Regions from separate parts of the Streptomyces sp. NPDC017936 genome, predicted to be linked through region 2. Evidence: riboswitches for the same ligand, from Rfam matches in the RefSeq annotation. Region 2 holds a riboswitch; each other region holds the start of a gene.
What was found. Region 2 has a riboswitch for cyclic di-AMP ahead of ACH4F6_RS05960 (LysM peptidoglycan-binding domain-containing M23 family metallopeptidase). Riboswitches for the same ligand answer to the same signal wherever they lie in the genome.

Region 1 (9,775 bases), on a different contig from region 2:
GTCCCGTCGACGGTGACGGAAGTGGTGTCGTCCACCGCCTTCAGGGCTTCCTCGGTGAGCTCCTGGGGCGTGGTGGGGACGGGGGTCGCGTCGTCCTTCGCGCCCTGCTCCGCCGTGGAGTGGTAGACCTCGTTGGAGGCGCTGTCGTACCCCCACACGTCCTTGCCGTTGTGGATGAGGCTGTACTCGGCGGCGTTCTCCATCAGGGAGACCTTCTGCCGGTCCGGGCCGTCGGCGGCGACGCGCAGGGTGTGCGTGCCGGAGGCGAGTTCGGTCAGCTTGGCGGACGGGTCGGCGGACGAGCCGCCCGCCTCCCCGGCGGCCCCGGAGAGCAGCCCGCTCTCCAGCCCGCCCAGGTCGGGCAGGCCGAGATCGGTGGTGATCTTCACGGTGCCGGAGAGCCGCTGCACGTCCGATGCGGCGATCTTCTCGATCAGCTGCTGCGCGCTGATCTTCGGCAGGTCCGGGTCGCCCGAGTCGGCCAGCGCCGGGACCAGCCCGATCGTCGCCGCCGCGACACCCGCCACGGTGACCGGAACCACGTACCGCGCCACCTTGCGCCGCCCGCCCCTCGGGCCGTCGGCCTCCCCCGCGTGCGTGCTGTCGTCGGATGCGTACGGTGCCATGTGTGCCTTACCTCCGTCGTCGGCGGCGGCCGGTCATGTCGTGAACGTCCCCTCAAGCCGCCATTCTCACCCGAATCGGTGAGGAGTGGTGTTTTCCGTTGTCCCCATCTGACCAAATCAGCCACCCCCATGCGTCAACCCGAGGACTCAACTCCGCGTACGCCTGCGGTATGACACGACGTCGGACGGACGGGGCCGTCCCGTAGGGGGCCGGGGACGAGCGGAGCGAGCACGGAGGGACCGGCGAGGGCTCGGGCGTCCGTCAGGGTGAAGGGGGCGCAGTCCCGTCAGGGGCGCAGGGGACGAGGTCCCCACGGGGTCCGGGGCGGAGCCCCGAGGCCTTTCGAGGGCCGCTCCTCGAGAAGCCGAGACGGGCGGGTGGGCGAACCCCTCACCCCGCCCGGTGCACCACCGCATCGCACAGTTCCATCAACGCCGACTTCGCCCCGCACTCCCGCAGCGGCGCCAACGCGGCCCGCGCCTCCTTCGCGTACCGCACGGTGTCCGCTCGGGCCTGTTCCAGCGCCGGGTGGGCCCGCAGCGCGGCCAGCGCCTCCGCGTGCCGCGCGTCGTCGCTCAGGTCGGAGTCCAGCAGCTCGCACAGCGCGAGGTCCTCGGGCAGGGACAGCCGGGCCGCCCGCTCCCGCAACCGCAGCACCGGCAGCGTGGGGATGCCCTCCCGCAGGTCCGTCCCCGGCGTCTTGCCCGACTCGTGCGAGTCCGACGCGATGTCCAGCACGTCGTCGGCGAGCTGGAAGGCGACCCCCAGCCGCTCCCCGTACTGGGTCAGCACGTCCACGACCTTGTCGTCGGCGCCCGACATCATCGCCCCGAAGCGGCACGACACCGCCACCAGCGACCCGGTCTTCCCGCCCAGCACGTCGAGGTAGTGCTCGACCGGGTCCCGTCCGTCCTGCGGCCCCGCGGTCTCCAGGATCTGGCCGGTGACCAGCCGCTCGAACGCCTCCGCCTGCACCCGGACCGCCTCGGGCCCGAGGTCGGCGACGATGTGCGAGGCGCGGGCGAACAGGAAGTCCCCCGTCAGGACGGCCACCGAGTTGCCCCACCGGGTGTTCGCGCTCGGCACGCCCCGCCGGACGGCCGCCTCGTCCATCACGTCGTCGTGGTACAGCGTGGCCAGGTGGGTGAGCTCCACCACCACCGCCGACGGCACGATTCCGGGCGCGTACGCATCACCGAACTGCGCCGCGAGCATCACGAGCAGCGGCCGGAACCGCTTCCCGCCCGCCCGCACCAGGTGCTGGGCGGCCTCCGTGATGAACGGGACCTCACTCTTGGTGGCCTCGAGCAAGCCTTCCTCGACAGCCGCCAATCCGGCCTGGACATCGGCTTCCAGAGCCTGGTCCCGCACGCTCAGCCCGAACGGCCCGACGACGGTCACGAGGGGTCTCCTGTCTGCTGGTGTCCACTGCCGCTTACACGGTTTGTCGATAGGTCGCTGCCACCACTCGGCTCAGCGTATCCGGTCACGTTTCGATCACCGATAAGCCCCCACGCCCTCGGCCCCCACATCGCCCGACCGGGAGGCGCGGGAGACACCGGTGCAGCCCGGGCGGTTCCGGATCACGGCCGGCATGTTTCTGACCGGCCGGTACCGGCGGACACGTATCGACTGACCGGGAAGCGGCGATTCATGTCCCGCGCAGCGGCGGACGCCGCCTCCGGCGCCCGGCTCCCTCCCCGAAACGACCACGCCCTCACCGGCCGCCCCAGGGGCCCCTCCGCCCCCCGCGACCCGGCGGTCCGGCGGTCCGGGAGCGCTCCCCGGCCCTCGGCGGGCAGGCCGGCCCGGACCGGCCCCTCACACGCGCGTGCCCCGGCGGACCGGAGCCCACCGGGGCCGCACCGGGCGCGCACCCGCCCACCGGGCGAGGCGCCCCCTCGCCCCGGGGCCGCGCCGGCCGATCGGCCCGCGGGAGCGGCGCGTTCCCCTTCGCCTCCGTACTGCGCCCCATTGGAAGGGACTTGAGGTTTATTGTCCGATTCACCCCTCTTGTCATCGCCCGTGAGTTGGCTCACTTCGCGACACGAGGGCGCCCGGCCCCGGAATCCGTGATTCCGCTTTCCCCGCAAGCGACTTGATGCTTCCCGACGGCAAAGGATCAAGTACCCCATACCCCTCAGACCAAGGTCAATTGGGGCGATCAGTGAATCAGGCACTTGTTCCGGACATGTGCTCTCGCATACGTTCCCGCCCAGTCGGGCGGACGCCGAATCCTGCCGCCGCCCTTCGCCATCCATCGACGAACACTCGCGCACGGCAGGAGCGGGGGACCCAGGTAGGCCGCCGGGCCGTACGTCACGTACGTACCGGACCGGCTCGGGGTGAAGTCGCGTCGCCGTGCCCACGGCGGCCGGCCGGGCACCTTTCCGCCCGAACCCGACAGCTCACCTCGCAGGCGTCGGAGAGGAAGACCGCCATGTCCGCTGCCGCTCAGCCCCGCCGTGCCCGCATCCGCCTCGCCCGGACCGTCGCCGCCGTCTGCGCCGGCGCCGCCGTGTTCACCCTCCCGCTCGTCGGCGCCGGCAGCGCGTCCGCCGCCGGCACGGGGTCGGGCACCACGATCGCCGGGTACCCCGACAACCTCGACGGCTGGATCCGCGAGTCGCTCGCGATCATGGCCGAGCGCGGCATCCCGGGCACCTACAACGGCATCCACCGCAACATCATGCGTGAGTCCTCGGGCAACCCGAAGGCCATCAACCTCTGGGACTCCAACGCGGTCAAGGGCACCCCCTCCAAGGGCCTGCTCCAGGTCATCGACCCGACCTTCACCGCGTACCACGTGCCCGGCACCTCGTACGACCCGTACGACCCGGTCGCCAACATCACCGCGGCCTGCAACTACGCGGCCGCGCGCTACGGCTCCATCGACAACGTCTTCGGCGCCTACTGACCGGCACCCCTCCTAGGGGAAGAGCCGTTCGAGGACGACGGCCACGCCGTCGTCCTCGTTCGACGTCGTCACCTCGTCGGCGACCGCCTTGAGTTCCGGGTGGGCGTCGGCCATCGCGACACCGTGCGCCGCCCAGTCGAACATCGGGATGTCGTTGGGCATGTCGCCGAAGGCGAGCGTCTCCTGCGGCCGCAGCCCCAGGTGCTCGGCGGCCAGTGCCAGACCCGTCGCCTTGGTGATGCCGCACGGCTGCAGCTCCACCGTGCCCGGCCCCGACATGGTGACGGTCGCGAGCGAGCCGACCACCGAGCGGGCCGTCGCCGCCAACTCGTCGTCGGACAAGGCGGGATGACGCAGCAGCACCTTGCTGATCGGCGCGCACCACAGGTCGTCGCGCGAGCCGACGCGCAGGGCCGGCAGGGTCGGGTGCGGCATCCGGTAGCCCGGCTCGATGAGCGTCAGCCCGTCGACGCCGTCCTGGTCGACGGCCGCGTACACCTGACCGACCTCCGCCTCGATCTTGCCGAGCGCGGTCTCCGCCAGCTCCCGGTCCAGGGTGACCGACCACAGCAGACGGTCCGCGCCGGCGTCGTACAACTGCGCGCCCTGGCCGCACACCGCGAGCCCCCTGCTGTGCAGGTTCTCCAGCAGCGGCCGCACCCGGGGGGCCGGCCGTCCCGTCACCACGAGGTGGCGGGCGCCGGCGGCCGCCACCCGCGCCAGCGCGTCGAGCGACCGGTCGGAGAACGTGTCGTCGCCGCGCAGCAGCGTTCCGTCCAGGTCGGTGGCGACGAGGGAGTACGCGCAGCGCGCGGCATCTGCGAAGGGTGCGGCCATGATCAGAGAATACGGATTCCGTCCGCCCCCGACTCACCGTCCGTCCGGCCCCGGCCGGTGCCGGCGGAAGGGACGACGCGAGCGGGGAACCGGCGGGGTTGCGCACGGCTGAAACGGCTTTCCACCACAACGTCGGGTACAGACCGGTTAAAGGCCTCTGCACCGGTTGGCAACAACATGGTGTGCTACCTACCGCCCGAACTGCCTGGAGGGGTACCGTCCAAGGGTCCAGGGGGGACTTGATCGGGGGGTCAGGTTGAGCAGTGGACGTGTTCGCGTGCTGAGGCCGGAGGATCTCGGCGAGGGGGAACGGGAGCGGTGGCGGGCGCTGCGCGCGGCGTCGACGGTCCCGCGCAACCCTTTCATGGAACCGGAGTTCGCCGACGCGGTGGGCCGCGTACGGCCGCGCGCGCGGGTGGCGGTGGTGTACGAGGGGCGCGAGCCGGTCGGCTTCCTGCCCCACGAGCGGGGCCGGCTCGGCCAGGGCCAGGCCCTCGCGTACGGCGTCTCGGACGCCCAGGGAGCCGTTCTGGCACCGGGAATCGGGCTGGACGCGGACGAACTGATGCGGGCCTGTTCCCTGTCCAGCTTCGCCTTCGACAACCTGGAGGCGGAACAGGGCCTGTTCGTCTCGCGCGCGGCCGCCGAGTACGCGGCCTACGTCATCGACGTGGAGAAGGGCTACGAGACCTACGAGTCCGTCCTGCGCGCGCAGTCGCCGAAGTTCCTGAAGACGACGCTCGCCAAGGAACGCCGGCTCGGCCGACAGGTCGGCCCGTTGCGGTTCGTGTTCGACGAGCGGGATCCGGCCGCGCTGCGCACGCTCATGGCGTGGAAGTCCGCGCAGTACCGGCGGACCGGCCGCCGGGACCGGTTCGCCCAGGAGTGGATCACCCGGCTCGTCGACACGCTCGCCGGGACCCGCGCCCCGGAGTGCTCCGGCACGCTGTCCGTCCTCTACGCCGGTGAGCGGCCGATCGCCGCGCACTTCGGCCTGCGCTCGGCGACCGTGCTGGCCTGCTGGTTCCCGGCGTACGACCCGGAGTTCTCGAAGTACTCGCCGGGCCTGGTGCTGCATCTGCGGATGGCCGAGGCGTCGGCCGCCGAGGGCGTCGGGCTGCTCGACCTGGGGCGGGGCGCGGCCGAGTACAAGGACTCGCTGAGGACGGGCGAGCTGCCCGTCTACGAGGGGACGTGGACGCGTCCCGGCGTGGGAGCGGCGCTCGCCTGGCTCAGCCGCGAGCCCTCGCGCCGCGCGCACCACTTCGTGCGGCACCGGCCGCGGCTCGCGGCGACGGCCGCACGGATGCTGAGGAACGCGGGCCGGCTGCGCCGGGCGTGAGACGGACCGCGGCGGGCGGACCACGGCTCGTGGGGCGCGGCCCGTCCCACGGGCCGGGGTCGCGCACGCGGCTCGGGGGGCGCGGAAACACCCCGGGGCGCGGGAGCGGCTCCCCGGGGCGCGGTCGCGGCCCCGGCGGTCGTGGTCCTGGACCGGCGGTCGTGGGCGCGGCCCGAGCGATCGTGGTCGTGGCCCGGCGGTCGTGGGCGCGGCCCGAGCGGTCGTGGTCGTGGCCCGGCGGTCGTGGGCGCGGCCCGAGCGGTCGTGGTCGCGGCTCACTCGGGGAGGCTCGTGGTCGTGCCAGGGGAGGGGCTCATGAGAGCAGGGGGGTTCATGTCTCGAGAACGGGTGGAACAGGAGATCAGGCGGTTCCTGGACATCGGTCCGGTCCAGGTCGCCGAGCTGGACCTGGACGGCGCCGAGGCCGTCCTCAGACCCGGGCCGGGCAGCCCGCCCGTCACCCACGGCGAGGTGTTCCTCCTGGTCAGGAGGGCCGGCCGACCCGTCGGCACGCTGCTCGGGCGGGTTCCGCAGGGCGCCGACCCCCGGACGGTCCTCGCCGGGCAGGCCCGGAAGCGGATCGTCCAGGAGCCGGAGCCGGAGCCGGAGCCGACGGCGAAGACGAAGGCGAAGGCGTCTCCCCCGCCGTGCACCAGCGTGGTGATCGCCACGCGGGAACGGTCCGGACAGCTCGCCCACGCGCTCGACTCGATGCTCGACCAGGACCACCCGGACTTCGAGATCGTCGTCGTCGACAACGCGCCGGTGACGGACGCCACCCGGGACCTGATCGAGCGCAAGTACGCCGAGCGGGTGCGGTACGTGACCGAGCCGGTGCCCGGTCTCGCCGTCGCCCACAACGCGGGGCTGGCGGCCGCCCGCGGCGAGGTGGTCGCCTTCACCGACGACGACGTGGTCGCCGACCCACGCTGGCTCACCGAACTCACCGCGCCCTTCGCCGCCGACCCCGGCCTCGGCTGCGCCACCGGCCTGATCCTGCCGGCTCGGCTGCGCACGCCCGCCCAGGTGCTGCTGGAGAGCCACGGCGGCTTCGCGAAGGGCTTCACGGCACGGACGTACGACCCCGCCGACCCGCCCGCCGACGAGCCGCTGTTCCCGTTCGCGGCGGGCCGGTTCGGCTCCGGCGCCAACATGGCCTTCCGGACCGGCGTGCTGCGCGCGGTCGGCGGCTTCGACCCGGCGACCGGCGCCGGCACGCTCGCCCGCGGCGGCGACGACCTCTACGGCTTCGTCCGCGTCCTCGCCCAGGGGCACCGCCTGCACTACACCCCGCAGGCCCTGGTCTGGCACCACCACCGGGAGACCTGGCGTGACCTGGAGACCCAGGCGTACGGCTACGGCGCCGGCCTCACCGCCTACCTCACCGCGATCCTGGTCGACCGTCCCGGGCTGCTGCCCGCGTTCCTCGCCCGGCTGCCCCGGGGCCTGGCCCACGCGCGTGCGCTGACCGCGGTCCGGGACGCGGACACCGCGGGGGCGCCCGGCGGGCACGACGACCGCGGCCATCCGTGGCCCCGCCGGCTGTCCCGGCTGCAACGCCGGGGGATGGCCTACGGCCCCCTCGGCTATCTGCGGGCCCGCCGCGCCCTGCGGGGAGCCGCGGGACCCGGGGCGCCGACGGCGTCCGGGGAGCCCGGGGAGCCCGGGGTGCCCGGGGAGCCCGGGGTGCCCGGAGGGTCGCGATGAGAGGGGCCGGGGACGGCAGGGAGGGCACGGGCGGGACGGGGGGACCGGTGGGCGGGACGGGCGCTCCGACGAGCGGGGCGACCGGGACCACCGGGACGACCGGCGCCGCCGGGTCCGCCATCCCCGTGTTCCTGTACCACGCCGTGATGGACGACCCGCCCGGCTGGATCGCGGAGTTCACCGTCACACCGCGGCAGTTCGCGGCGCACCTCGACGCCGTCGTCGACAGCGGCCGTACGCCCGTCACCGTCAGCGCGCTCGCCGACCACCTCGCCGGGCGGGCGCCGCTGCCCGCCCGGCCGGTGCTGCTGACCTTCGACGACGGCTTCGCCGACCTGCCCGGCCCCACCGCCGAGGCCCTGGCCGGACGGGGGCTGGCCGCCACCGCCTACCTCACCACCGGCGCCATCGCCCCGGGCGGGCGCAGTCTGCTGCCGCCCGCCCCGATGATGACCCTGGAGCAGGCGGCGGGGCTGGAGCGGTACGGCATGGAGGTCGGCAGCCACACCGTCACCCACGCCCAGCTCGACACCCTGCCGCCCCGGGACCTCGCACGCGAGCTGCGCGACTCCCGGGCCGTGCTGGAGGACGCCCTCGGGCACGGGATCCGCCATCTCGCCTACCCGCACGGCTACAACAGCGGTCGGGTGCGCCGTACGGCGGCCGCCGCCGGCTACGAGACGGCCACCGCCGTCCGGCACGCGCTCAGCTCGGACCGGGACGAGCGGTACCGCATCGCCCGGCTCATCGTGCGCCGGAGCCACACCGTCGCCGACGTGGAGAGCTGGCTGGCCGGCGAGGGGGCGCGCGTCGCGCCGTACCGGGACGGCGCGAAGACGGTCGCCTGGCGGTGGTACCGGCGGGCCCGCGCGGTCGCGCGCGGGCCCGTGTTCGCGGGCTGAGGTCTCGGCGGTCGCGGGCCGGACTCCCGCCCGGCAGGCGGTCTCCGCCCCCTCCCGGCCCCTATCCGAGGGGCTGGTTGAGGTAGGGGTCGGAGACCGCCTCGCGCAGGCTCTCCCACGCCTCGTCGTCGGCCACCGCGAGATCGCAGTGGGGACCGGGGTCGCGGTAGTTCCACTGGAGCGCGGCCCTGACCCCCGTCAGGCCCTTGAGGACCGCCGGCACCCGCGCGTACCACTCGGCCTGGCGCCCGGGTCGCTGCGGGTCGTTCGCGGTGCCGAACTCGGAGAGCATCAGGGGCTTGTCGTCGGAGATGTTCTCGCGGATCCAGTCGTGCGTGGCCCGCTGGGTCTGGGCGAAGGTGAGCCAGCCCGCCTTGTGGCACCGGTAGTAGTTGTACTGGTTGTAGGCGATCCAGTCGACGTAGGCGTCGCCGGGGTACATCCGCTTCATGAGGCCGGCGTGCTCCAGGTAGCCGGTGGTGATCCAGGTCCACACCACGTTGGTCACGCCCAGCTGCCGGAACCGGTCGTGGAGGTGCCGGTAGGCCCGGACGTAGTCCTCCGGGGTGCCGCTGGCCGGGGTGCGGGTGTCCATCTCCAGGTCGAAGGAGAGGAAGACCTTCTTGCCGAACTGCTTGACGCGCCGGGCCTGGACGTCGATCACCGAGGCGTCGAGGCCGCCGTCGGCGATCTGCTTCCAGGTGGGCTGCTGGGCCTTTGTGCCGCCCCACCACTTGCTCTCCCAGGAGAGCAGCAGCAGGTGCTCGTCGGCCGCGACCCGTTGCTCCTCCGCGGTCAGCAACTGCCCCTCCAGGCGCGCCCCCCGGACGAGGGACATGTCGTGGTAGGTGTACACGATGTCCAGCTTGCGGCCGATGCGGTCCTCGTAGGCCCGGACCTTGCGCGCGAGGTCGTCCTTGCCGTGCGGTACGAAGGCGCCGAACCAGGCGCCGCAGGGCGGTTCGAGGAGCGCCGTCGGCACGCACTCGCCGCCCGGGGCCGAGGGCCGCGGCCGCAGGTCCCGGTCCCCGCCGGAACCGGCGTCCTGCGGGCCGGAGGCGTCGCGCAGGAGCAGCACGGCGGTCAGGACCGCGCACAGGACCGTGGCGACCGCGAGCAGGACGTGGCGGGGCCGGTCGGGCAGCCGCGGCCGGTACGGAGGGTCGCCCCCGGCCCGCCGGCGGGCCCGGAACGGGTACGGCGCACGGGAGCGGAGCGGGCGCCGGCGGCGGTGTGCGCGGCGGTCGTCGTCGGGGCGGTCGTCGTCGGGGCGGTCGTCGCCCGAAGGGTGGAGCAACCTCACAGAGCAGAACCCTTCCCGGTCCTCGGTGGGGAGGCGCGCAGCCGCGGGCAGAACGCGGCGACCGTGGTGAGCAGCGTGAGCGTGAGCAGGACGCGCTGCGCGCTGAAGGCGTGCGTGGCGATGAACACCGTCGCGGCGAG
Region 2 (9,775 bases):
GCGACCGGGGGCGGCCAGCCACCCGCCGGGGCGAGCGCGGCACCGCGCCACCACGGCTCGGCCGGAACGGTCTCGGCGGCCGGCTCGAAGGGCTCGCCGGGCCGGGGCAGCGCGACGGGCGCGCCGGCCGCCTCCGCGGCGGCCAGGGTGCCCTCGCCGGGCTCCGCCCACGCGTGCGTGGCGAGGTTGAAGGTGGCCCAGTGGATCGGCAGGAACACGCCCGCCGGACCGCCCTGGAGGTCGAGATGGGCGCGCAGGCCCTCCTGGGGCGTCATGTGGATGTCGGGCCAGAAGTCGGAGTACGCGCCGATCTGGATCATCGTCGCGTCGAACGGCCCGTGTGCGGCGCCGATGTCCTTGAAGCCCTCGAAGTAGCCGGTGTCCCCGCTGTGGTAGATCCGGTGGTCGTCGCCCGCGACGACCCAGGACGCCCACAGGGTGTGCTGGGTGTTGCGCAGCCCGCGGCCGCAGAAGTGACGGGCCGGGGTGGCGGTGAGGGTGAGCCCGCCGACCCGGGTCGACTCGTGCCAGTCCAGCTCGCGCAGCCGGTCGGCGGACACGCCCCAGTGCTCGAGGTGGGCGCCGACGCCGAGCGGGACGGCGAAGAGCGTGTCCGTGCCGGCCAGCGCCTTGATCGTGGGCATGTCCAGGTGGTCGTAGTGGTCGTGCGAGACGACGACGACGTCGACCGGGCCGAGGGCGGCGAGCGGCAGCGGGACGGGGTGCAGCCGCTTCGGGCCCGCGAAGGGGAAGGGGGAGCAGCGCTCGCCCCAGACGGGGTCGAACAGCACGCGCCGCCCGTCGATCTCCGCGAGCACGCTGGAGTGGCCCATCCAGGTCAGCCGCAGACCCGTGGCGGGCGGCCGCGCCAAGTCGGCGAGGGTGGTGGCGTGCACCGGGACCGTGCCGGCGGGGGCGCGGCGCGGACGGGAGTCCTTGTCGAAGAACACCTTGGCGAAGTCGAGGGCGGAGCCCGAGGGGCGGGTGCGCGCCGGGCCGCCGGGGTTCTGGAAGACCCCGTCCTTGAAGTGGGGTGATCTGCGGATGCGCGCCAGGCGCTCACCGCTCGGGTCCGCGCCGAAGGCCTCGGGCTGCAACGCGCGGAGCCCGGGGCTCAGGGAACGGGAACCGGGCACGGTACCTCCAGGTGGAGTCGCTGAGGATTCCCATTATGGTCGGCTCCTACGACAGAGCCGGACCGGCCTCGTCCGGGGCCCGCGACGACGGCCGGCCCGGCGGCCCCGCCTCGTCGACCTGCCGCTCCCCTCCTGACACCGACTCACGGTTCAGCAACGGTTCCGGTCGAGGAGTCCGCGCGACCGCCCCCTCGTCGTCCCTCGCCCGGACCGGCTGGACCGGCTGGACCGGCTGGACCGGCTGCCGGGGCTCCCTGGTCGTCGACCGGCTCGTGCGCGGGCCGTGCGGCGCGCGGCGGCCGCCGGTCGTCGCCGAGCGGTTCGGCCGCCACCGCCGCCTCTGACGGCGTCGGCGCAGGTCGCGGGGGCTGTGTAGGGTGACGCCCGTGGCGAGAGTCCGGTTGAGCGTGGCCGAGCGGCGCGAGGAGCTGCTGCGGGCCGCCATCGAGCAGATCGAGGCGCGGGGCGTGGCGGCGGTCAGGATCGCCGACGTGGCCGCGGCGCTCGGCGTGAGCAACGCGCTCGTGCTCTACCACTTCTCCACCAAGGAGAAGCTGGTCGCCGCCGCGTTCGCCCGCGCGGCCGAGGACGACCTGGCCCGTCTGCGCAAGCTGCTCGGCCGCCGCACCACCGCCCTGCGCCGGCTGCGGTCGGCGGTGCGCTGGTACGCGCCGACCGGCCAGGCCAAGGGCTGGCGGCTGTGGATCGAGGGCTGGGCGGTGTCGTTGCGCGAGCCCGCCCTGCGGGAGGTGGCCCGCGACCTCGACCGGCGGTGGAAGGCGGCGCTGACCGAGGTGATCGGGGAGGGCGTGGCCGCGGGCGAGTTCCGCTGCCCCGACCCGTCGGGCGCCGCCCTGCGCCTGACGGCCCTGCTCGACGGCCTCGCCGTGCAGTTGACGTCCTATCAGGGCACGGTGTCGCGGGCCCGGGCCGAGGAGTGGGTGGACCAGGCGCTGGCCCGGGAACTCGCGCTGGACGACGGCACGGTGGGCGCCCCGGAGCGCTGAGGGCCCCGGCGGGCGCGGGGGCACGGCGGCGGCTCGTCCGGAGCGGGCACGCGGGGCGGCCGGCCGCCCCCCGTCGACGGCCGGCCGTGCCCCGGCGGTTCACGCCACCGCGGCGATCCGCATCTTGATGTCGTGCGGCGACAGCGTGCCCTTGGCCGTGACGTGGTCGCCCGAGGACTCCCCGCGCAGCCGGCGCCCGATCCACGGCACCAGGTACTCGCGCGCCCAGTGCACGTCGTCGCGCCGGATCTCCAGGGTGCCGCGCGGCGGCAGGGGCGGCCAGGGCTGCTCCGGGTCGGCCGGCACCTGGAGGCCGAGGACCTGTCCGGCGCGCAGCGCCACGCGCGTGTGCCCCTCCGGGGAGAGGTGGAGCCGGTCGTGGTCCCAGGCCCGGCGGTCCTGCACCGACTTCAGGGACCACAGGTCGAGCACCGGGCAGCCGTACCGGTCGGCGACGGCGCGGACGTGCCCGTTGTAGGTGGCGATCTTGCCGCGCAGGTGCTTGAGCACGGGAACGCCGCGGGTGTCGAACCCGGTCGTCACCATCACCGTCCCCGCCGTGGCGGTCAGCGCGGCGATCGCCCGCTCGAAGCGCTCGGCCACCTCGTCCGGGTCGGTGCCGGGACGCAGGATGTCGTTGCCGCCCGCGCAGAAGGAGACCAGGTCGGGAGCGAGCTCCACCGCCCTGGGCAGCTGGTCGGCCATGATCTGGTCGAGGAGTTTGCCGCGCACCGCGAGGTTGGTGTAGTTGAAGTCGCCCTCGGGCCGCCGGTCCGCGAGCAGCACCGCGAACCGGTCGGCCCAGCCGACGAACGCCCCGTCGGGGCCGGGGTCGCCGACGCCCTCGGTGAAGCTGTCGCCCACCGCCACGTACGACCCGATCACTGATCTGTTGTCACTCTTCGAATCGTCTGCCACAGCAGTGCATGATTCACCTTCGAATGTGACCTACGCGACCGTAGGCAAGGGTTGACGGACGGTGAGATAAGCCACTCCTAAAGAGTTGGCCAATCAGGGAATAAGCGACCACACCCGGAAGTCGTCGATCCGGAAATGGCTCCAGGTGGTGCGGAAGGCGAAGTGCCCGGCGGTGTACGGCTCCGGGTCGGTGTGGTCGAAGACGAGCCGCCCGTTGTTCCACCACCGGACGGTGGAGCCGTCGGAGACGATGCGGACGTGGTGCGGCTCGTTCGCCGTCAACAGCGGCTCGGTGTAGTCGTGGATCAGCGGCCGGACCCCCGGCCGGCCGACGTAACGGCGCAGCCGGGTGGTGGTGTTGGTGTTGGCGCCGTAGCCGACGTAATACGTCTTCAGGTAGTCGTACTCGGCGAGGGCGCCGCCGCGCCGCGTGGCGAAGAGGTCGTCCGGGGAACGGACGTCGACGGCGTTCCAGAAGTTGTTGAGGTCGGAGACGCGGTCGTTCGCGCCGCCCGCGGAGACCGGGGTGGCGGTGTACTCCAGGACGTACGGTCCTTCGAGCCGCTGCTTGAACCAGATGGTCGCGCCGGCGGGCACGTCGACCTCCAGGGTGCCGCGCGAGGCGGTGACGGTGCCGCCCTTCTCCAGTTCGACGGCCCAGCGGCGCAGGCCGCGGCGGAAGTCGTCGTGGGCGATCAGGCGGCGGTGACGGGGTGCGGCGCTCGCCTCCGCCGCGGGGGCGAGGGCGGCCAGGGCCGCGCCGGCGGCCAGGGCGCCGAAGGCTCTGCGGGACGTGGTCACGGGAAAGTGCTCCTTCAGGGGGTCGTGATGCGGGGCGCGGGGACGCGACGGGTCTCGGTGCCGAGGTAGTAGTCGGTGTACGTCGACTGGAGGTAGCCGCGCACGGTCCAGCCCAGGCGGTACGCGGGGTTCTGGGCGAGCGTGTAGAGGCGGGTCCGCGTCGGCTCGGTGGTGGTGTACAGGCGCAGGGCGGTGTGGTCGGCGGTCTCGGCGAGGATCTCCTCGCGCCAGTCGCCGAGGAGGTCTCCGTAGAAGGGGGTGGCGTTGCGGGCGCCGGAGACGACGCCGGCCGGGTCGAAGAGCGTGGCGCTGGTCTCGGTGGCCGGGTCCCACTTCTCGACGCGGGTGAAGTCGAGGTTCTCCGACGCCTTGTCGCCGTCCCACCAGATGCGGAAGTTGACGCTGGGCGTGGTCGTGGAGACCTTGCCGTCCTGGACGTTGTGGACGCCGGCGCCGGGTGCGGTGACGTCGGCGGTGGAGGTCCAGTACTCGTAGCCGGGATGGCCGGGGTCGATGTCCCCGGTGCTGCCGCGGCCGACGTCGATGTCGGTGTCGTTCACCCAGTCGGCGGGGTGCTGTCCGGTGACCAGACGCTCCCCGGTGTCGGCGTCGTAGTAGTACCAGGGGAAGTTCGGGACGACGCCGAGTTCGGCCTGCTGGATGGCGAAGCCCTCCAGGCCGGGGCGGCCGGGATCGAGGTCGGCGATGTGGAAGCGGTCGCCGTGCCCGGCGCCGTCGACGACGTAGCGCAGGGTTCCGTCGCTGTTGACGACGTAGTTGCCGTCGGCGATCTCGTCCCTGCCGTCCCTGTCGACGTCGACGGTGCGGATCTGGTGGAAGCTGGTCGCGCCGCTGTCGGAGGGGACGACGTACTTCCAGCGGCGTTCGAGGTCCGTGCCGTCGAAGTCCCAGGTCTGGAAGAGGATCCGGAAGGTGCCGCGCTTGGCGCCGACGCGGGTGACCAGCTTGGTGACCAGGCTCGGGTGGACGCCGTCGAGATGGGCGATGCCGAAGTGGCCGCCGGAGGGGCCGTCGGCGGCGAAGTCGTCGGGGACGGGCTGCCGGGTGCGCTCGGCTCCGGTGGCGCCGTCGATCACCGAGACGAACTGGTCGGCGGGCGAGGCGGCGGTGACCCGCGCGCCGTCCGCGAAGGTGGTGCCGTCGGCCGTGTGCACCAGCACCTCGGCCTTCCCGTCGCCGTCGAGGTCGTAGACGGTGACGTTGTCGTCGTTGCGGTAGCCGCCGATCGCCGTGGAGCCGCTGATCGCGGCGGGCGCCGGGTCGTTGGCGCCGTTCCCGCCGACCTGGGTGTAGGAGCCCGGGCCGAGGTCGACCCGCCAGAGCCGCTCCCCGGTGAGGGTGTACGCCTCCAGCAGGTCGGACCGGTCGCGGGTCCCGGAGAGCCGGCTGACGACGAGTTCGTAGCGTCCGTCGCCGTCGAGGTCGCCGGGCCAGGCGTGCTGGACGGTGTAGCCGTCGGCCGCGGCGAGCGGGATCTCGGCGTACCCCTCGGCGAGGTCGAGGGCCGCGGAACCCGGCCGCTGCTCGCGCCCGCCCACGACCGCGCGCACGGTGTAGGTCCCCCTGCCCCGGGAGTCGTCCTGGTAGGTCGTCGACTTCCTGATCGGCTCGCGGTTCAGCCGGCGGCCGTTCTTGTACACGTTGAAGGCGATCGCGTCGCCGTACCGGGCGTACTCGGTGCCCAGCAGGCGCCAGCTGAGGAAGGTGCCCTCGCCGGACGGCACGGCGACCAGGCCCCGGTCGAGGTTCTCGACGATCCGGCGCGGCTGCTCGGCGGCCTGGCCGGCGGGCGCGGAGAAGAGCCCGGCCAGCAGGGCGGCGGCGGTGACGGCGACGGTTCTTCGGCGTCGGGTGGGGTTCACGTGTGGTCCTTCACGATGGGAGTGGTCGTGGGGTCGGCCACCTCGCGATGTCCGGTCACCGTCCATGAAGCCGAACGACGTTCGACGTGTCGGACATGCGCGGGATCGCGGAAAGCGCTTGTCCCCTACGGGAGATCACTGTCTCCCCCCTCCGTCCCGCCTGTCGACGGTCCGGCGGGGACCGCCATACGACCGCAACACAATGATCATGAAGACGCAAACACGCCGGAGGCCGGACCCGGGAAACGGGTCCGGCCTCCGGCGTGGGGCAGCTGGTCGCGCCAGGCGTCAGCCGACGGAGACGCCGTGCGAACGGAGGTAGGCGAGCGGGTCGATGTCCGAGCCGTAGTTCGGCGTGGTGCGGATCTCGAAGTGCAGGTGCGGACCGGTGACGTTGCCGGTCGCGCCGGACAGGCCGACCTGCTGGCCCGCGGAGACGGTCTGGCCGGCCGAGACCGAGAGCGAGGACAGGTGGGCGTACTGGGCGTAGTAGCCGTCGGCGAGCCGGATGACGACCTGGTTGCCGTACGCGCCGCCCCAGCCCGCGGAGACGACCGTGCCCGCGCCGACGGCCCTGAGCGAGGTGCCGGTCGGGACGACGAAGTCGACGCCGGTGTGGTAGCCGCTGGACCACATGCTGCCGGACATGCGGTACGGGGTGCCGACGGCGGCGTTCGCCGTGGGCAGGGCGTAGCCGCTGGAGCCGCCGTCGTTCCCGGCGCCCTGGGCGGCCGTGGTCCGGGAGGACGAGGACTGCCCGGCGGACTCCGAGGCCTTCGACCGCGAGGCCTCCGAGGCCTCCGAGGCCTTCGCGGACTTGGACGACTGCGACGACTTCGACGAGGAGGAGGAACCGGCCGCGGCGGACGGCGACCCGGTGGCGCCGGTCGCGGCCTTCTCGCCGATCGACAGCTTCAGACCGGGGTGGATCAGCGACGGGTCGTCGCCGACGGCCGCGCGGTTGTCGGCGTACAGCTTCTGCCAGCCGCCGCCGACGTGCTGCTCGTCCGCGATCTTGGAGAGGTAGTCGCCCGCCCGCACCGTGTAGGTCGTGGCGCTCGCGGCGGACTTCGAGCCGGCGGCGGCCGGCTGCGCGACCGGAACGCTCTGGACGGCCTTCTCCGGAAGCGAGGACACCGGCTGCGCGGCCGGTGCGGCGTGGGCGCCGGCGGCGCCGATGAGCGGGAGGGCGAGCGCGGCGCCACCGGTTCCGGCGGCGGCGAGGGAGCGGGTGAAGCGCTGGGTCTTCGGGCGGCGGTGCTTACCCTTCGCGGGCATGGCGGATTCCTCTCCGGCGCCTGCGAGGTGAGCTGTCGGGTGCGGGCTGGAGATGCCCGGCCGCGCCGGGGCGCGGCTTTACCCCGAGCCTGTTCCGGAGACCGGAACAGGCGGTTCTGCCTGTGGGTCCCCCGCTCCTGCCGTGCACGGGTGAGTGTGTGCGGGCTCCGGGCGGCGGCAGGATTCGGCGTCCGTCCGGATCGGTGTGGAACGTAAGCGACCCGGACGCACGACGACAAGCGAGGGTTGCCCCCCTGCCCCCTTCCTCCCGGCCCCCGGCGGGGAATCCCGGTCACTTTCCGTGTACCGGAACGGCCGCCGCCCACCGAACGGCCGGGAAGAGCACCGAAATTACGTGAACATGACGAGCGACGCACGGTCACGGATATGACGCTCCTCACGTGACGTGCCCCCAGGACCCTTTACTCCCGGCCGAGTTGGAATGAAGGCCCCCAATCCGGACAGATCACTCAGATGCGACGCAAGCGGATGACCGTCGCATCGAGGTCACCACGGAGCCCCGTGCGCATCCCGTGGTGCACCAGCACCGCCCCCCGGTGCACTTCGCCCGTTTCGAGGCATTCGTACGAAGCGGCCGGGTCGAGGCCGCGCAGCCGTACCGCCGGCACCGGCTCGCCGTACCGCTGCGCCTGGAGCCAGGCGAGGACGACGGACTCGTCCCCGCGCACGTACTGCACGGCGCTCAGGCCCCCCTCCGGGGGCCGCAGCCGGTAGAGCTCGCCGTGCTGCACGAGGGGCCGGATCTCCTTGTAGAGATCGACCCAGCGGCGGGCCTCGGCGAGCTCCTCCCCGGACCACTCGGAGAGGTCCCCGCCGACCCCGAGCACCCCGGCCATGGCGCTGACGAACCGGAAGCGCAGCGAGCTGACCCGGCCGTTGAGCTGGGTGTTCGGACTGTCGGTGACCCAGGCGGCCATCACCCGCGCGGGGTGGATCTGACTGAAGCCGTGCTGGATGGCGAGCCGGTCCAGCGGGTCGGTGTTGTCGGAGGTCCACACCTGGTCCGTGCGGCTCATGATCCCGAGGTCGATCCGCCCGCCGCCGCCCGAGCAGGACTCGAAGGCCACGCCCGGATGGGCCGCCCGCAGCCGGTCCAGCAGCGCGTACAGGGCGCGCACGTGGTCCACCCAGAGCCGCTGGGGGTAGTCGTCGTCCGGCCAGCCGGCGTCGGTGAAGCAGCGGTTGAAGTCCCACTTCACGTAGTCGATGGGCGCACTGGACAGCAGTCCGTCGAGCTGCTGCCAGAGGTACTCCTGGACGTCCTCGCGCGCGAGGTTGAGCACCAGCTGATTGCGCAGCTCCGTCCGCCTGCGTCCCGGCTGGTACTGCACCCAGTCGGGGTGCGCCCGGTACAGGTCGCTGTCGGCGTTGACCATCTCGGGCTCGACCCAGATGCCGAACTGCATGCCGAGCGCGTGCACCTGGTCCGCGAGCGGCTCGAGGCCCCGCGGGAAGCGCTCGGGGTTGGGCCGCCAGTCGCCGAGCCCGGCGTGGTCGCCGGTGCGCGCGCCGAACCAGCCGTCGTCCACCACGAACAGCTCGACGCCGATGTCCGCGGCCCGCCGCGCGAGGCTCGCCTGCTGTTCCTCGGAGATGTCGAAGTAGGTGGCCTCCCAGGAGTTGAACAGCACGGGCCGGTCGCGCCCGGCCTCCGGGATCACGTGCGCCCGCTGGTAGGCGTGCCAGGCGCGGCTCGCGCCGCCGAAGCCGGCGTCGGTCCACAGGCCGGCGAAGACGGGCGTGGTGAACGACTCCCCGGCCGCCAGCCGCAGCAGGCCCGAGTCGTCGTAGCCGGCGCCGCCGGTGATCTGCACGCGCGCGTCGGGCAGCTGGGCCACGGCGATCCGCCACGAGCCCGACCAGCCGAGGGCGCAGCCGTAGACCTCGCCCCGCTCCTCGGTCGCGTCGGTGTCCAGGGCGACCCAGGGCAGGTGCTGGTGGCCGGTGTGGCCGCGGCGGCTGCCGATGACCTTCTCGCCGTAGGTGAGGGGCCCCCGGGTGAGGCGGGACTCGGCGGCCCAGCGGCCGTGCAGCTGGGACAGGCGCCAGCCGTCGCGGTCGGGCAGGCTCCAGGCGGCGGAGTCGGCGCGCAGCAGTTCCAGGGGTTCGTCGCCGTCGTTGCGCAGGGTCACCCAGCGTTCGACGACGTCGTCGCGCATCCGGTAGTGGAGGGTGACGCCGAGCCCGGCGTCACGGAAGAGCAGGCGCAGTTCGCCGCCCTCGGTCTCGTGGCCGGCGAAGGTCCACTCGGTGCCGCGCCGCCCGGCGCCGCGCACCGACAGGGCGGGCCGGACGAAGCGGGCCCCGCCCTCCACCGGGTACTCCTCCCGGCCGTCGAGCGGGGACTCGAAGGACCAGTAGTCGGGCAGGGGGCGCTCGGCGAGGGCCTCGGCGTCGGCGAGCGCGAGCCGCGGGCCCCAGTGCAGGTGCACGAGCTCGTCGGCCTCGGTGACATGGACGGCGTAACTGCTGGCGGGCCCCGTAAGGAGCCAGGTGCGGCCGTCGGCGGCGGACTCGGGCATCAAACCCCCACTGATTCGAACAGGTGCGATCAAGCTCCGACATCATCAGGGGACGGGGCCCGCCTGGGCAAACACCCGCACGGCCCATGAGCCGGACACGTGCTCCTGCTCACTGTGGGCGATCCGTTGCGCCACGCATCGTTGTCGTATCGTCGGGGAAGCGTTCCGTCGGCCATCCGAGCCGCGCCGGCCGGGACCGACGACCGCCA
Region 3 (9,775 bases), on a different contig from region 2:
GCGGATCTCCTCGTCGGTGGTGGAGTCGGCCTTGTCGAGCTGCTCGAGGACGTGGTTGCGCAGGCCGATGGCCTCCTCGACGCCCTTCATGCCGATGCCCTGCTCGGCGAGGCCGGGGATCGGGAAGGTGCGGGAGACCGCGCCGAGCGCGATGACCAGGTAGTCGAAGGGCAGCTCGTACGCCTCGCCGACCAGCGGGGCGATCGTGGCGACCTTGCGGTCCTGGTCGATGGTGGTGACCCGGCCGGTGAGGACCTCCGCCTTGGGCAGCACGCGTCGCAGCGGGACGACGACGTGGCGCGGGGAGATGTTGCCGGCGGCGGTTTCGGGGAGGAAGGGCTGGTAGGTCATGTACGACCGGGGGTCGACGACCGTGACGGTCGCCTCGCCGTAGCGCATCTTCTTCAGGATGCGCCGAGCTGCGTACAGGCCTACGTACCCACCGCCTACTACGAGGATCCTGGGACGCTCCGTGGTGCTCATGGCATCGAGTATCCACCCGCCTCAGGGGGGTCGCTCGTGCGCCCCTTCACAAGCATGCGCAAGGGGTGTGCTATCCTCCGCGGCCCGCGTGATCCACATCATGGCGGGAAACGGGAACCCGCGGAGGGCACGGCCCGTTGTCAATGCCGCGTGAGCTGCCTCTCCGGGCCGAAAGGGCCCGCGTGAGGGCCCCGAAACACGACCGTGCCGGGCTTCGCGAAACGTCCGCGCTCTCCGCTTTTGAACACGTTCACAGGGGGGTCGGACCTCCGGAAGGGCCAACCGGGCCGTCCATGCGGGCCGACCGGACCGAATTCCTTGTGAAGAACTTCACGAACTTTCCCGACGACGTGTCGCCGGGGCGCCGGGGAGGGGTCCGCACGGACCCCTCCGGCACGCTCATACGTTATCCGCACTGCTCAGCGGAGTGCTACTTACCGGTAACGAAAGAGAGCCACGCCACCGGCCTCGCGACGCCGTCGGGCACCGCTCCTCAACGCGCCTCGCTCGCCGCGTGATAGGCGATGCCGTCGAGGATGTCGTGCTCGCTCACCACGACCTCCTCCGCGTCGATCCGGTCCATGATCGACAGCAGGACGAGGGCGCCCGCGGCGATCACGTCCACCCGGCCCGGGTGCATCGAGGGCACCGCCGCCCGCTCGGCGTGGGTGGAGCGCAGCAGCCACTCGGTGATCTCACGGACCCGCTCCCGCGGGACCCGGGAGTGGTGGATGGCCGAGGAGTCGTACGCGGGCAGTTCCTGCGCGATCGCCGAGACCGTCGTGACCGAGCCCGCGAGGCCCACCAGCGTGCGCGCCTCGCGCAGCGGCACCGTGCGCTCCGCGAGGTCCAGGGCGGCCTCGATGTCGGCGCGCATCGCCGCGATCCGCTCCTCGGACGGCGGGTCGGTGACCCGGCCGTCGGCGACCAGGTGCCGCTCCGTCATCCGCACGCAGCCGACGTCGACGGAGCGGGCCGCGCGCACGTGGTCGTCGCCGACGACGAACTCCGTGGAGCCGCCGCCGATGTCCACGACCAGGTAGGGCCGGGGCAGACGGTCGTGGCCGGCCAGCTCCCTGGTGGCGCCCGTGAAGGAGAACTCGGCCTCCTGGTCACCGGAGATGACCTCGGGTTCCACGCCCAGGATGTCCCTCACCCCGCGCACGAACTCGTCCCGGTTCTCCGCGTCCCGGGAGGCGGAGGTGGCGACGAAGCGCAGGTGCCCGGCGCCGTGCTCCTTGATGACGGCCGCGTACTCCCGGCAGGCGGCGAAGGTCCGCTCCAGCGCCTCGGGCGCGAGGCGTCCGGTGCGGTCGACGCCCTGGCCGAGGCGGACGATCGTCATGCGGCGGTCCAGCTCGGCCAGTTCACCCGTGGCCGGGTCGGCGTCGGCGACGAGGAGACGGATGGAGTTCGTACCGCAGTCGATGGCGGCGACGCGGGTCATGGCGGGCCCTTCTGTCATCGGGTGAGCTTTTCCGGCACCGGGGGCGGTTCCCGCCCGTCCGGGGGTGCCGCCCCTCCGGGGGATGTGAGGACGAGGCCCGTTCCGGGCCGAGGCGGGGTCCGGGGCGCGGCCCCCGTGGCGGGACGGTCACTCCTCCGTGGCGAGCGCGACGCACGTCCCCTTGCGCCACCACTCCGGCAGCATCGCCAGCGCCTCGTCGCCCAGCGGGTTCACGCCCGGGCCGGCGGCCAGGGAGTGCGCCACGAGCACGTGCAGGCACTTCACCCGGTCGGGCATGCCGCCCGCGCTGGGGAAGTTCTTCAGCTCCTCGATCTCGTCCCGGCGCCGGATGTAGTCCTCGTGGGCGGCCCGGTAGGCGGCGGCCAGCTCGGGGTCGGTCTCCAGACGGGCCGTCATCTCCTTCATCACACCGTTCGCCTCGAGCGTGCCGATCGCGGAGTTCGCCTTGGGGCACGTCAGGTAGTACAGCGTGGGGAAGGGGGTGCCGTCGGGGAGGCGGGGGGCCGTCTCCACGACGTCCGGCTGGCCGCACGGACAGCGGTGCGCGATGGCGCGCAGGCCGCGCGGCGGGCGCCCGAGCTGCTGCCGGAAGGCCTCGACGTCCGCGTCGGTGGGCTCGGTGCGCGGGGTGGGCGGCGGAGGGGTTTCCATGGCCGTACGAAAGTCTCTCTGCTGTCGGTTCACTGGTGGGAGGCGTCGGACTTGTCGACCCCGTCCCAGACGTTCGAGTACCAGGGGCGGTCGGCCGCCCCGAGGTCGGTGCGGGACTGCCTGGCCGCGTCCGGGTCGATGACGACGAAGCCCGTCTCCCCCGGCATCACGTAGTGCAGCCGCTGCCGGATCTGCTGCTCGGCGTAGGCGTCGTCCTGCCAGCGCGCCTTGAGGTCGCGCAGTTCCTCCACCCGCTGCCTGGCGTGCTCCCTCTCGCGCTCCAGATCGGCGATCTCGGCGCGCTGGGAGACGTACTGGCGCATGGGGTAGGCCAGGGCCACGATCATCGAGCACAGGACGAGCGCGAGCAGGGCCGCGCGGCCGGTGAGGCGGGAGCGGCGGGCCTGGCGCCGGGTCTGGGAGCGGTAGACGCGGGCCGCCGTCTGCTCGCCGAGCAACCGGATCCTGGTCGCGGTGGAGAAACGGTCCCGGTCCCTCGCGGCCATCTGTCCCCGCCTCCCGTCTCACACGTGCGTACGTCCCCGCACACGGTACGGGACCGAGTACGGGGACGTACGTACGACTGGCTGACCCCTGCCCCGGGTCGGACCAACCCGGGGCCGGCCGGCTCAGCCCTTGCCGTGCCTACTGGTTCGCAGAGCGAAACCGCGGGAAGGCGCTGCGGCCGGCGTACACCGCGGCGTCGTCGAGGATCTCCTCGATGCGCAGCAGCTGGTTGTACTTGGCGACGCGCTCGGAGCGGGCCGGGGCGCCGGTCTTGATCTGGCCGCAGTTGGTGGCGACGGCGAGGTCGGCGATGGTGACGTCCTCGGTCTCGCCGGAGCGGTGGGACATCATGCACTTGAAGCCGTTGCGCTGGGCCAGCTCGACGGCGTCCAGGGTCTCGGTGAGCGAACCGATCTGGTTCACCTTCACGAGCAGCGCGTTGGCGGCGCCCTCCTCGATGCCGCGGGCCAGGCGCTCGGGGTTGGTGACGAACAGGTCGTCGCCGACGAGCTGGACCTTGTCGCCGAGCTGGGCGGTGATGGTCTTCCAGCCCTCCCAGTCGTCCTCGAACAGCGGGTCCTCGATGGAGACGAGCGGGTACGCGGCGACGAGCTCCGCGTAGTACTCGGTCATCTCGGCGGCGGAGCGCTCCTTGCCCTCGAAGGTGTAGGAGCCGTCCTTGTAGAACTCGGAGGCGGCGACGTCCAGCGCCAGGGCGATCTGCTCGCCGGGGGTGTAGCCGGCCTCCTTGATCGCCTCGAGGATGAGGTCGAGGGCCTCGCGGTTGGAGCCGAGGTTCGGGGCGAAGCCGCCCTCGTCGCCGAGACCGGTGGACAGGCCCTTGTTCTTCAGGACCTTCTTGAGGGTGTGGTAGACCTCGGTGCCCCAGCGCAGGGCCTCGGAGAAGGACTCCGCGCCGATCGGGGCGATCATGAACTCCTGGATGTCCACGTTGGAGTCGGCGTGCGAGCCGCCGTTCAGGATGTTCATCATCGGCACCGGCAGCAGGTGCGCGTTGGGGCCGCCCAGGTAGCGGAAGAGCGGGAGGTCGCTGGCCTCGGAGGCGGCGTGGGCGACGGCGAGGGACACACCGAGGATGGCGTTGGCGCCGAGGGAGCCCTTGTTGTCGGTGGCGTCCAGGTCGAACATGGCCTGGTCGATCAGGCGCTGCTCGGTGGCGTCGTAGCCGACCAGCTCCGGGCCGATCTGCTCGATGACGGCGAGGACGGCCTTCTCGACACCCTTGCCCTGGTAGCGGTTGGGGTCACCGTCGCGGAGCTCGATGGCCTCGAAGGCGCCGGTGGAGGCGCCGGACGGAACGGCGGCACGCCCGGTGCTGCCGTCGTCGAGGCCGACCTCGACCTCGACCGTGGGGTTGCCTCGGGAGTCCAGGATTTCCCGGGCTACGACGACGTCGATGGACGGCACGAGCATCTCCTTCTTGGGATGTGACGCTGGTTGTGCACGGGCACGTGGGCCGCGGTGAGCCCTTGTCGGTCCCTTGCTGGGCCTTGCGACTAGAGCCTAACCGCCCGGGGGCCTCCGGCAGCCGACCGACCGTCCCGTGGACAGACTGACGGTACACATTGTTCCCGCCCGGAACAAAGAGGGTGGGGCAATCTCCGGAACGGGCGGCGAACGCCGCGGGGAGGCGAGGGGGGCGGCCCGGACGCAGAAAACCCCGCCCCGGTGCGTACGGGGGGGGAAGACGCACCGGGGCGGGGAGCCCGTGGGGACGGGGGGACCCTCACGAGGTCCTCAGTGTGCGGACCTCGGATGTGAGGGGGCTGTGGCCGCGCTGGGGGCCGGGTGTCACTTGAGGTGCAGCTGCTGGCCCGGGTAGATGAGGTCGGCGTCCTCGACGACGTCCCCGTTCAGCTGGAAGAGCTTCGCCCAGCCGCCCTTGACGCCCTCCTGCGCGGCGATGGAGCTGAGGGTGTCGCCCTTGACGACCTTGTACTCGCCGTCGCCCTTCTTGACCTTCTTGCCGGTCGGGGTGGTGACCGTCTTCTGGCTCTGGGCGGCCGGGCGCTCGGCGGAGCGGGAGGCGCTCTGCTGCTCGGTCGAACGGGTCGTGGTCCCGGAGGACTCCGAGGACGACGAGCCGGAGCCGCTGTCGGAGGAGCCGCCGGTGTAGCCGGCGCCGGACAGGCCCTTGCCGCAGACCGGCCAGGCGCCCTTGCCCTGGCCCGCGAGGACCTTCTCGGCGATCTGGATCTGCTGGGACTTGGAGGCCTTGTCGGCGGTGGAGGCGTACTGCGTGCCGCCGTACGCGGCCCAGGTGGAGGCGGAGAACTGCAGGCCGCCGTAGTAGCCGTTGCCGGTGTTGATGGACCAGTTGCCGCCGGACTCGCACCGGGCGACGGTGTCCCACTCGGCGGCGGTGGCGGCGGAGGCGTTGCCGGCCGCCATCAGCGGGGCGGCGACGGCGGCGCCGGCGACACCGGCGACGGCGATGGCGCGGGTGGCCTTGGACGGACGGCGGTGCTTGCCCTTGCTGGAGAACAGCATGGATCGATCCCCTCACCGACGCCTGCGAGGTGAGCTGTCGGGTTCGGGCCGGTTGAGTTGCCCGGCCACTCCTCCACCGGGAGGCGTGGCTTCACCCCGAGCCGCTCCGGTCGACTGCCCGGTGCGGCACTTACCTTGGGTCCCCCGCTCCTGCCCACGGCGCTTGACGCGACGACTGTTCCCGGGCTGCCACTGGCAGGATTCGGCGTTGCGACAGCCGGGGCTCGGGTTGCCGAGCGGTCACGACCGTAGGCACGTGATCGACGGATTTTCAAAGACGATCAGGGCTTCTGAGACTCATCCCACACTTTCGCCAAAACGGACATTCAGCACGAAGTGTGACGTGAACTCCGCCGTTTCCAGCGGCCTTTCGCCCCTATTCGACCCCAGTCGCAAGGGTCTGACCGGGCACGATGTTGCTCGGGTCGGGCCCGATGAGGTCCTCGTTCTCGGCGTAGAGCGCACGCCATCCGCCGTCCAGGTCAAGGGAGTCGGCGATGGACACGAGGGAGTCACCCACCCGGACCGTGTAGGCGCCGGCCGTTCCGGCGGCGTGACGGCCGGCGGACGCGGTGGTCGTGCCGTCGGTCGCGCTCTCGTCGGCGGTGCCGCCCCGGTGGCGGCCGGAGCCGGTGTCGGTGGCGGCGGCGCCGGTGTCGACGAGGCTCCAGGAACCGGCACTCTGTGCGTAGTTGTCCGAGTTGTCCGCCTCGGGGGTCGCCGCGGACGACGCGCCTCCCGCCTGAGAGCCTTCCGCGCCGGCGTCGGCGGACGCGTCGGACGCTGCGGGGTCGTCGGGCGTCGAAGGCGAAGAGGACGAGGGCGAAGAGGAGGGGGTCTCGGCGGAGTCGCCGGGGGATTCGGCGGAGGGGTCGGCGGAGGCCTCGCCCGGATCCTCCGAGGACCCGGAGGAGTTCGCGGAGCCGGACGCCCCCTTCGACAAGTCGGACAAGCCGGACGACACGGGGGAGTCGGACTCTTCGCCGGCCACGCCGGTGTCCAGGTCCACCGAGCCGGACTCCTTGCTGAGCCCGGAGGTCAGCCCGCACGTGCCCCACGCGCCGACGCCCTGGTCGGCGAGGACCTTCTGGGCGACGGAGATCTGCTGGTTGCGGCTGGCCAGGTCGGGGCGCGTGGCGTAGTCGAGTCCGCCGTACGCCTCCCAGTCCTCCTGGGTCAGCGAGAGGCCGCCGTACTCGCCGCCACCCTCGTTGGCGCTCCAGGAGCCGCCGGTCTCGCATTCCGCCACCCTGTCCCACACGCCGCCGTCGGCGGCGCTCGCGGCGCCGGCGCCCAGCAGCGGGATGGCGATGGCCGAGCCGGTCACGCCGGCCGCGACGAGGAGGGCCGGGGCCTGACGGGGGCGACGGTGACGACCGTTCCCGGAGAGCATGCGGGCGCCTTTCTCGAGACAGCGATGGCCCGCGCGGCGGGTGAAGCCGGGGCGCCGCGCTGACGAGTGAACGTATAGGCAGACGATCACTTGTCACAAGTTCATGCCGCACAGATCACGTGAAGATCACAGAGTTGAGGAACGGTCACCTTTGCTTCGCGGAACGGTCATGTGGCGGTCGGTCAGGGAGCGGGTGCGGACGGTGTCCCCGGAACCGGGGACGCGGGAGGCGTGAACTCCACGGGAAGAGTGCGCAGCCCGCGCATGATGAGGCCGCCGCGCCACCTCAACTCGCCCGGGTCGGCGGCGAGCCGGAGGTCGGGCAGCCGGGTCAGGAGGGTGGCGAGCGCGGTCTGGCCCTCCAGGCGGGCGAGCGGCGCGCCCAGGCAGTAGTGGATGCCGTGGCCGTAGCCGAGGTGCTGGTTGTCGCGGCGGGACAGGTCGAGGGTGTCCGGGTCGGCGAAGCGCGCCGGGTCCCGGTCGGCGGCGGCGAGGACGACGAGGACGGGGTCGCCGGGGGCGATGTCCTGTCCGCCGAGGGTCAGCGGGCGGGTGGCGAAGCGCCAGGTGGCGAGTTCCACGGGGCCGTCGTAGCGCAGGAGTTCCTCGACGCCGGTCTCCAGCAGGGTGCGGTCGCCGGCGGCCAGGGCGTCCTGGAGCCGGTGGCGCTGGCCGGGGTGGGTGAGGAGGGCGTAGGTGCCGTTCCCGATGAGGTTGACGGTCGTCTCGAAGCCGGCGAACAGGAGGATGAAGGCCATGGCGGCGGCCTCGTTCTCGGTGAGGTGCTCGCCGTGGTCGGAGGCGCGGATGAGGCCGGAGATGAGGTCCTCGCCGGCGGTGGGCTCGGGGGGCAGGGCCTCGCGCTTGCGGTGGATGAGCTCGGACAGGTAGCCGCGCATCTTCTTCACCGACCGGGCGACTCCGCCGCGCGGTCCTCCGCCGTGCCGGATCATCATCCCGGCCCAGTCCCGGAAGTCGTCCTGGTCCTCCCGGGGGACGCCCAGCAGGTCGCAGATGGCGTAGATGGGCAGCGGGAAGGCGAAGTCGTGGATGAGGTCGGCGGTTCCCCGTGCGGCGAACCGGTCGATGAGGCCGTCGGTCAGCTCCTGGACGCGGGGGGCGAACTCGGCGACGCGGCGGGGCGTGAACGCCTTGCTGACCAGGCGGCGCAGGCGGGTGTGGTCCGGCGGGTCGATGTTCAGCAGGTGCGTCATCAACTCGGCCTTGCGCTCGCCGGGGATGCCGGTCTTGCCCTTCGCGTGTGCGGGCTCGTCGTGGTGCGCGGGGTTCTTCGACAGCCGCTGGTCGGCCAGGGCCTGCTTGGCGTCGGCGTACCGGGTGACCAGCCAGGCCTCCACTCCGCTCGGCAACGCGGTGCGGTGCACGGGGGCGTGCTCGCGCAGCCAGGCGTAGGCGGGATAGGGGTCGGTGGCGAATTCCCAGGTGAAAAGTTCCGGGGCGGCGCTGTCGGGGGTGGGCTGGTCGGTCACTCCTCGACGGTAGCCCGGATCACGGCGACGGCTTCACGCAGGACGGCGGGCCGGACGGCGGCTCCCCCGCGGCCACGACCGGTCGCGGGCGCACGGCCTCTCCCCGACGGTCCGGCGGAGTACGGCGGCGGCGGCGGCACGGACCGCGGGGCGCGCGGCACGCGGGCGCCCGTCCGGCCCTCCCCGGCGGGAGCGGCCCTCCGTCCGGCGGTCTCCTCCCCCACGTCCGCCTCCGGGTCCGGTCCGCGCTCCGGTCCGCGCTCCGGGTCCGGTTCGCGCTCCGGGTCCGGTTCGCGCTCCGGGTCCGTCCCGTGCGGACCGCGTGTCCGCACGGCGGAGCGGGTCAGTCCCCTCGGCCCCGGTCCGCCACGCCCTCGGTCGCCCGGATCGCGTCCCGGTAGGCCCGCGCGGCCGCCCGCAGCGCCGCCTCCGGGTCCAGCCCCTCCGACTCGGCCCGGGCCGCCAGGGCCAGCAGTTCGTAGCCGATGCCCTCGGACGCCGGCAGGGGCACCTGAAGGCCCGCGGTCCGCACGCGCGAGCTGAGCTTCGCCGCGAGGGCCAGGCCGGGCTGGTGGAGGGGGATGCCGTCGGTCACCGACTCGCGCTGCTTCTCGGCCGCCTTGGTGCGCAGCCAGTGCTCCTTCACCTCCTCCGGGGTCGTCGCGGTCGCGTCGCCGAAGACGTGCGGGTGGCGGTGGACGAGCTTGGTGACGATGGTGGCGGCCACGTCGTCGACGGAGAACGGGGACTCCTCGTCCTCCTCGGCGATGCGGGCGTGGAAGACGACCTGGAGGAGGACGTCGCCCAGTTCCTCGCGGAGCTCGTCGCGGTCGCCGTCCTCGATGGCCTCGACGAGTTCGTACGCCTCCTCGACCGCGTACTTCGCCAGGCCCCTGTGGGTCTGCCGGGAGGACCAGGGGCACTCGGCGCGGATGCGGTCCATGACCTGGACGAGGTCGAGGAGGCGGGCGCCGGGGAGGTCGTAGGAGGCGGGGAGCAGCTCGAGCTCCGGCATGGCGACGCGTCCGGAGCCCGCGAGGCGGGCGAGGCCGTCGGTGAGGGCCGGTTCGCCCTCGCCGGTCGCCACGACGACGACCGTGCGGCCGCCGGCACAGGCGGCGACCAGGTCCTCGGCGGCCGGGGAGGCCTCCTGCACCCGTATGCCCGCCTCGCGCAGATACGGCAGCTGGGGGTGGGCGCCGTCCGCGCACAGGACGCGGTCGGCGGTGCGCAGCGCCTGCCAGGCGGGCCAGGACAGCAGGCCGGGGGCGA

Region 1: it holds a riboswitch for cyclic di-AMP, as region 2 does, so the genes downstream of both, ACH4F6_RS23515 (transglycosylase SLT domain-containing protein) here and ACH4F6_RS05960 (LysM peptidoglycan-binding domain-containing M23 family metallopeptidase) in region 2, are expected to answer to the same signal.
Region 3: it holds a riboswitch for cyclic di-AMP, as region 2 does, so the genes downstream of both, ACH4F6_RS13725 (transglycosylase family protein) here and ACH4F6_RS05960 (LysM peptidoglycan-binding domain-containing M23 family metallopeptidase) in region 2, are expected to answer to the same signal.

The regions. Positions count from the first base shown of each region.
Region 1 covers NZ_JBIRHK010000011.1:128,092-137,866, forward strand. The annotation lists gene ACH4F6_RS23505 (outer membrane lipoprotein carrier protein LolA) at 1-626, opposite strand, end outside; gene ACH4F6_RS23510 (polyprenyl synthetase family protein) at 1,018-2,028, opposite strand; cyclic di-AMP (ydaO/yuaA leader) riboswitch at 2,879-3,062, shown strand; gene ACH4F6_RS23515 (transglycosylase SLT domain-containing protein) at 3,068-3,544, shown strand; gene ACH4F6_RS23520 (HAD family hydrolase) at 3,557-4,381, opposite strand; gene ACH4F6_RS23525 (GNAT family N-acetyltransferase) at 4,659-5,723, shown strand; gene ACH4F6_RS23530 (glycosyltransferase) at 6,057-7,430, shown strand; gene ACH4F6_RS23535 (polysaccharide deacetylase family protein) at 7,577-8,332, shown strand; gene ACH4F6_RS23540 (glycosyl hydrolase) at 8,394-9,635, opposite strand; gene ACH4F6_RS23545 (hypothetical protein) at 9,632-9,775, opposite strand, start outside.
Region 2 covers NZ_JBIRHK010000002.1:552,330-562,104, reverse strand. The annotation lists gene ACH4F6_RS05990 (MBL fold metallo-hydrolase) at 1-1,136, opposite strand, end outside; gene ACH4F6_RS05985 (hypothetical protein) at 1,172-1,480, shown strand; gene ACH4F6_RS05980 (TetR/AcrR family transcriptional regulator) at 1,523-2,143, shown strand; gene ACH4F6_RS05975 (SGNH/GDSL hydrolase family protein) at 2,243-3,028, opposite strand; gene ACH4F6_RS05970 (DUF6250 domain-containing protein) at 3,155-3,862, opposite strand; gene ACH4F6_RS05965 (hypothetical protein) at 3,877-5,745, opposite strand; gene ACH4F6_RS05960 (LysM peptidoglycan-binding domain-containing M23 family metallopeptidase) at 6,034-7,023, opposite strand; cyclic di-AMP (ydaO/yuaA leader) riboswitch at 7,028-7,186, opposite strand; gene ACH4F6_RS05955 (alpha-galactosidase) at 7,494-9,566, opposite strand.
Region 3 covers NZ_JBIRHK010000005.1:447,728-457,502, reverse strand. The annotation lists gene ACH4F6_RS13750 (NAD(P)/FAD-dependent oxidoreductase) at 1-483, opposite strand, end outside; gene ACH4F6_RS13745 (exopolyphosphatase) at 977-1,930, opposite strand; gene ACH4F6_RS13740 (DUF501 domain-containing protein) at 2,078-2,602, opposite strand; gene ACH4F6_RS13735 (septum formation initiator family protein) at 2,632-3,108, opposite strand; gene eno (phosphopyruvate hydratase) at 3,248-4,537, opposite strand; gene ACH4F6_RS13725 (transglycosylase family protein) at 4,922-5,620, opposite strand; cyclic di-AMP (ydaO/yuaA leader) riboswitch at 5,625-5,792, opposite strand; gene ACH4F6_RS13720 (transglycosylase family protein) at 5,997-7,013, opposite strand; gene ACH4F6_RS13715 (cytochrome P450) at 7,196-8,503, opposite strand; gene ACH4F6_RS13710 (nucleoside triphosphate pyrophosphohydrolase) at 8,847-9,775, opposite strand, start outside.